2 regions of the Azospirillum argentinense genome follow, and region 2 is predicted to be linked to the other one. Evidence: riboswitches for the same ligand, from Rfam matches in the RefSeq annotation. Region 2 holds a riboswitch; the other holds the start of a gene.
The links. A riboswitch is a leader RNA that binds a small molecule or an ion and turns the genes downstream of it on or off. The one in region 2 is predicted to bind S-adenosylmethionine.
Positions count from the first base shown of each region.

Region 1: it holds a riboswitch for S-adenosylmethionine, as region 2 does, so the genes downstream of both, metZ (O-succinylhomoserine sulfhydrylase) here and ABAZ39_RS11890 (homoserine O-succinyltransferase) in region 2, are expected to answer to the same signal.

Region 1 covers NZ_CP007793.1:2,886,622-2,890,023, forward strand. Annotated here, with positions in the region: gene metZ (O-succinylhomoserine sulfhydrylase) at 1-1,084, opposite strand, end outside; SAM riboswitch at 1,161-1,240, opposite strand; gene ABAZ39_RS33025 (STAS domain-containing protein) at 1,367-1,879, shown strand; gene ABAZ39_RS13435 (hypothetical protein) at 1,957-2,154, shown strand; gene mutS (DNA mismatch repair protein MutS) at 2,531-3,402, opposite strand, start outside.
Region 2 covers NZ_CP007793.1:2,527,204-2,530,605, forward strand. Annotated here, with positions in the region: gene ABAZ39_RS11885 (methyl-accepting chemotaxis protein) at 1-1,302, shown strand, start outside; SAM-I-IV-variant riboswitch at 1,376-1,480, shown strand; gene ABAZ39_RS11890 (homoserine O-succinyltransferase) at 1,530-2,477, shown strand; gene ABAZ39_RS11895 (hypothetical protein) at 2,464-2,943, opposite strand.

The DNA.
Region 1 (3,402 bases), 360 kb from region 2:
AGTGGGTGGTGGTGTCGGGGTGGGTGATCAGGCTCTTGGAATCGCCCAGGTTGTTGGAGATCATCACCATCCGCAGGTCGTTCAGGGCGCGGAAGGCCTCCTCCTTGCCGCCCTTCAGGAAGATCGACAGCATGGTGCCGCCGCCGGTCATCTGGCTGCGGACGAGGTCGTGCTGCGGGTGGCTGGCCAGACCCGGATAGAGCACCCGCTCCACCTTCGCGTGGCCTTCCAGGAACTCCGCCACCGTCAGGGCCGCCGCGCTCTGCGCCGACACGCGCAGCTCCAGCGTCTCCAGCCCCTTCAGCAGCAGCCAGGCGTTGAAGGGCGAAATGGTCGGGCCGGTGTGGCGCAAATAGGGATGGATCACGTCCGACCCGTACTGCTTGTCGTTGGTCAGGATGATGCCGCCCAGACAGCGGCCCTGGCCGTCGATGTGCTTGGTCGCCGAATAGATGACGACGTCGGCCCCCATCTCGAACGGGCGCTGCAGCACCGGCGTGGCGAAGGCGTTGTCGACCACCACCTTGGCCCCGGCCTTATGGGCGAGAGCACTGACCGCGCGCAGGTCGACGACCTCCAGCCCCGGGTTGCTGGGCGTCTCCAGGAAGACGACCTTGGTCGGCTTGGCCAGCGCCTCTTCCCACTGGGACAGGTCGGTGCCGTCGACGAAGACCGCCTCGACCCCGAAGCGGGCCGACAGCTCCTTGATCACCCAGTAGCAGGAGATGAACAGCGAGCGGGGCGCCACGATGCGGTCGCCGGTGCGCAGGTTCGACCACAGGGCGCCGTGCACCGCGGCCATGCCGCTGGTCGTGGCGTAGGCCCAGGCCGCTCCCTCATACTCGCACAGCCGGTCCTCGAACATCGCCGTGGTCGGGTTGCGGAAGCGCGAATAGACGTGGCGGGAGCCGTCGTTGATGAAGGCGCTCTCCGCCTCCTCCGCCGAGCCGTAGACGAAGCCGGAGGTCTGGTAGAGCGCCTCGCACGTCTCGTCGAAGGACGAGCGGCGGACGCCGCCATGGACCAGACGGGAACGCGGGCGAAGCCCCGCGACGTTGGGATTGCGATGATCGGTGCGCGCCATGGCCGCTTTGTCTCCTGTGTCCGCCGGCGGGGCAGACCGGCACAACAAAAAACGCCCCGACCGATCGGGTCGAGGCGCGGACGCGGCTCGGACCTTTTTAGCGGGTTGTTTTACGTGGCCCGCAAGCCGGTCGACCAAATCACCACGTACCCCCGCTTGTAGGACCGCCGCGGCGCGGCGTCAAGGGACAAGGGGCCGTGACAAAAAGGGGGCACCCTGCGTCAACATCGCGCAGGACCGCAAGCCGCCGACCGCTTGCCCAGGGAAGGCCCGGACCGGATCATGGCCGCCGGACGTCAGGAAGGGGTGCGGACCGTGCAGTATCGCAAGGAGCAGGAGCGGCACTTCACCCGTCTGGTGTTCACCGGGCGCTTCACCAGCCAGGACGCCGGCCCGGTGCGGCAGGCCATCGCCGACGTGACGGGCGGGCCGGAGCGCCGCCACCTCCTCGATCTGACCGGGCTTGAGTTCATCGACAGCACGGGCGTCGGCCTGCTGCTGGTGATGAACGGGGAGGCCCTGTCGGCGGGCAAGGCCCTGTCTCTGCTCTGCGCCTCCGGGCAGGTGCGCAAGGTGGTCGACCTGACCCGCATCGCCATGATCATCCCGGTGCACGAGACGGTGACCGATTATATCGCCGCCAGCGTGCCCGAGGCCCTGCTGGCCGCCACCCATCCCTGCGCGCCGGGCGAGGACCCCATGGCCGTCGCCGCCCGCGCGCTGCACGCCAAGCCGGTCCTGCCGCCCGCGAGCGCCCCGCCGGACGCTTCCGACCGGGACGGCGCTTCCGGGTAAGGCGGCTCGCAGCGCGGGCGCGGGCTTCCCATCTGAAGCATCGGACAGAGTCCGTTCCGCGTTGGGGGAGGCACCGAATGGTTCATCTGCACAAGTCGCTGGAATCAGAAGCGTCCAAGGCCGCCGAGCGGGAGGGCCGCTCGCTCGACCAGTTCGTAAACGAGGCGGTGGAGGAGAAGCTGCGCCACGCGCAACGCCCCGCTGCCCAACGTCATGTCACCCCCATCCGCGACCGCGGCGCCCCGATGGACGAGGACGCCGTGGAACGGGCGTAGCGCCCATGGGATGACCCTGGGGATGGGATTGCGGCGGCTGTGGTTCAGCGCTATATTTCCCGTACCAGTGGTCAATAGACGACACCTCCGGTACCGCGCGCTCGGAAAGGCCAATGGCCGGAACAGCGTGCACACGAAAAGAGGGGCGGCGCTGCTACGCCGCCCCTCCGTCGTCTGGGTTACAGCACGGCGACGAGCAGCGCGAGGATCGCGACGACCGTCTGAATGACCGTGCAGATCACCAGCACCTTACCAGGGGTCAATAAACACACCCCCTTTCCGCCGCTTGGATGACAACGCCCCTTGCCCATGGCACGGGACGCTGCGGCGGCGGGTTTTCATACAATGGCGTGCATCTCTTCGCAAATATTCCCGTTTAGGAGAGCAATCCCCGCAGACGATACAACTCGTCGAGCGCTTGACGCGGCGTCATGCTGTCCGGGTCGATGGACTTCAGCGCCTCCTCCACCCGCGACGGTTCCGGCGGGGCGGCGGGCGCCGACACCGCGGGGGCCGACGGCGGACGCTTCAGGGCGGCGCTGAACAGCGGCAGATCCTCGGCCAGACGGTGGATGGCGGCGTTCTGGTCGCCCGATTCCAGGATGGTCAGCACCTCCTCGGCGCGGCCCACCACGGCGCCGGGCAGGCCGGCCAGCTTCGCCACATGGATGCCGTAGCTGCGGTCCGCCGCCCCCGCCGTCACCTCGTGCAGGAAGACGACGTCGCCCTGCCATTCCTTGATGCGCATGGTGTGGCAGGACAGGCCCGGCAGCTTGCCGGCCAGCATGGTCAGCTCGTGGTAGTGGGTGGCGAACAGCGCGCGGCAGCGGTTGACGTCGTGCAGATGCTCCACGCAGGCCCAGGCGATCGACAGGCCGTCGAAGGTCGCCGTGCCGCGCCCGATCTCGTCCAGAATGACCAGCGCGCGCTCGCCGGACTGGTTCAGGATGGCCGCCGTCTCCACCATCTCCACCATGAAGGTGGAGCGGCCGCGCGCCAGATCGTCGGCAGCACCCACGCGGCTGTAGAGCCGGTCCACCACCCCGATGTGGGCGCTCTCCGCCGGCACGAAACCGCCCATCTGGGCCAGCACGGCGATCAGCGCGTTCTGGCGCAGGAAGGTCGATTTACCGGCCATGTTCGGACCGGTCAGCAGCCACAGCCGGTTGTCCGGGGCGAGGTCGCAGTCGTTGGCGACGAAGGGCCCAGCGTTGCCGGCGTCCAGCACCGCCTCCACCACCGGGTGCC
Region 2 (3,402 bases):
CAAGGCAAGCTGCTTACCTCCTCCCGGGCCAACGAGAACGAGAAGGCCACCGGCATCTATCGGGAGGAGTCACGCAAGGCGTTCGACGGATGCTCCGCGCTCATCAACGAGCTGACCGCCTCCAACGTCCAGAACGCCACGAAGGCGGCGGACAGGGGGCGGGCCACCTATGTCGGGGCGCAGAGCTGGATTCTGGGCGCCATCGCCTTCGTGGCGGTCCTCTGCCTGTTTGCCGGCATCGCCATGACGAAGTCGGTCGCCCGGCCCATCGTCGCCCTGACCTCCATCATGGACCGTCTGGCCAAGCGCGACCTCGGCGTTGCGGTGGAGGGCGGCGCCCGCCGGGACGAGATCGGCGCCATGGCGCGGGCGGTGCAGGTCTTCAAGGACGGCCTGATCGAGGCGGAACGCCTGACCGCCGCCCAGGCCGCCGAGGAGGAGAACAAGCGCCGCCGCACCGAGCGGATCGATTCGCTGATCCGCAACTTCGACGGCGCGGTGCACAGCGTCCTGCAGACCGTGGGCGCCGCGGCGTCGCAGCTCGACACCACCGCCCGCAGCATGACCGACATCGCCGAGCACACGCGGGCCGAGGCCGGCAGCGCGGCGTCCGCGGCCGAACTGACCTCCGCCAACGTGCAGACCGTCGCCGCCGCGTCGGAGGAGATGGCCGCCTCCATCACCGAGATCTCCCAGCAGGTGTCGCAGTCGGCCGGCATCGCCGGCAAGGCGGTGGACGAGGCCGACCGTACCAACGCCACCGTGCAGGGGCTGTCGGAAGCGGCCCAGCGCATCGGCGACGTGGTTGACCTGATCCAGAACATCGCCGCCCAGACCAACCTGCTGGCGCTCAACGCCACCATCGAGGCGGCCCGCGCCGGCGAGGCCGGCAAGGGCTTCGCCGTCGTGGCGAGCGAGGTCAAGAGCCTCGCCAACCAGACCTCCAAGGCGACGGAGGAGATCGCCCAGCAGATCGGCGCCATCCAGGCGGCCACCGGCGGGGCGGTCGGCGCCATCCGCGGGATCGGGGCGACCATCTCGTCGATCAACGACATCTCCTCCTCCATCGCCGCCGCCATCGAGGAGCAGGGTGCGGCAACCCAGGAGATCAGCCGCAACGTCCAGCAGGCGGCGCAGAGCACTCAGGAGGTGACCAGCAACATTGGCCGCGTGTCGCAGGCCGCGACCGAGACCGGAAGCGCCGCGACCCAGGTGATGTCGGCCTCCGGCGACCTGAACCAGGGAGCGATGCGTCTGAAGAGCGAGGTGGAGAACTTCCTCGTCGCCATCAAGGCGGCGTAAGGATCGGCTGACCGGGGCCGCCCACCAGCGGTCCCGCGGCTGTTGCCAAGCCGCCGCTGCCCGTATAATGTGCACCGCGCATCAAGAGTTGAGCGGACGCTCAACGCCAACCTGCTTTCCCGAGCAAGGTGGCGTCCCGAAGGGGGATGTGGCCGGACCGGCAAACAAACGGGGTTCGCCATGACGTCTGTTCCGACCGATGCACCGACAGCGGAGCCGGACGAGTCATGCCCATCAAGATACCCAACGATCTTCCCGCCTTCACTGCCCTCCAGGCCGAGGGCGTCATGGTCATGCGGGAGGCCGACGCCATCCGGCAGGACATCCGGCCTCTGCGCTTCGGCCTGCTCAACCTGATGCCCGACAAGATCCGGACCGAGACGCAGATCGCGCGCCTTCTCGGCAGCACGCCGCTTCAGGTCGAGCTGTCGCTGATCCGGATCACCAACCATGTGCCGCGCAACACCGCGGCCGACCATATGGGCGCCTTCTACCGGTCGTGGGAGGACGCGCGCCGCGAGAAGTTCGACGGCTTTATCGTCACCGGCGCTCCGGTCGAGACGATGCCCTTCGAGGAGGTGTCCTATTGGGACGAGTTGTGTTCGGTCTTCGACTGGACGCAGAGCCACGTCCATTCCTGCCTGAACATCTGCTGGGCGGCGCAGGCCGCCGTTCATCATTTCCACGGGGTGCCGAAGCATCTTCTGCCGCGCAAGGCGTCCGGCGTGTACCGGCACCGCAACCGCGCCCCCGCCTCGCCCTATCTGTGCGGCCTGTCCGACGGCGTGCCCATTCCGGTCTCGCGCTGGACCGAGGTGCGCGAGGAGGACATCCCTCCCGAAAGCGGCCTGCGCGTGCTCCTGGATTCCCCGGAGACCGGCCCCTGCCTGCTGGAGGACGCCGCCCGCCGGTCGCTGCACATGTTCAACCATGTCGAGTACGACACCGACACCCTGCGCAACGAGTATGTCCGGGACGTCGCCAAGGACCCGGCCACGCCGGTTCCCCACGGCTATTTCCCAGACGACGACCCGAATCTCCCGCCCGAAAACCAGTGGCGGAGCCACGCCCATCTGCTGTTCGCGAACTGGATCAACCGGATCTACCAGACGACGCCCTTCGATCTCGCCCGCATCGGCACGGCGGAAGGGTCAGCCGTCCTCACGGCGGCCTGACCGCCCCGTCACCCTCCTCCACCGGCCGCACCGCGTCGTCCATCTGCAAGGCGAGCCAGAGCAGATGCGCCGCGGCGGACGGGCTGGCGCGCGGCGGACGGGAGCCGCTCCCGCCGCCGTCCTCCCCCGCCAACGCCAGACCGTACAGGGCCGCCACAAGATTGCCCTTGGCGCGGGGCGACAGGCGCCGGCCCCGGTCGTCCAGCCCCTGCTCCACGAGGGCAATCGCCTCGCTCAACAGCGCGAGGTCGAGCACCGATCCGGACTCCCGCGGCGAGAGCGCAAGCGCGCCGTCGCCGGACTCCGGCTGGCCGGCCGCCATCCGCATGCTGCCCCGGCCGGTCAGCAGCCAGTTCATGTCAATGCCGAGGGCGGCCAGTTCCGACAGGGTCTCTCCCTTCGGGAGCTTGCCGTTCAACTCGTACGACTGCCACGTGTTCTCCCCGAGACGGAACCGGCGTGACATTGTTTTTTGTGTCTCACCGAGAAATTCGCGCACGACCTTGAGCCGATCCCCAAGCTGCACCATGCCGGTTTCTCCCGAGCCTGGAGAGGAATCCCCCATTTCCAAGGTGACTTTGCTTCCCACGGCGCCCCGTGCACGGCGGGGCCAATCGTCGGTTGCACGCTTTCTCATGTTGCGACGATACATATTATCGTGTAAGAAACGTTGGGATACGCGGTGCGCAGCACTTTTACGCATGGATACGACATGGCCATTCTCGGTGTGCGCTCCATTTATTCCGCCTTCGGTCCAGGCTCCGCGGGGCCGCCGGCCAAGGCCCGCACGCGACACTAGAAACCGTGCACCCCTGAAGGGCGTCCAGGTTCTGCACCGGTAGAGTAGCGAAGTCTCCTTCACCGCTCGCGGGAGCACGGCGACCATGATGATTGTGGGACGCCAGTTTCTTCCGAACCGACGTCT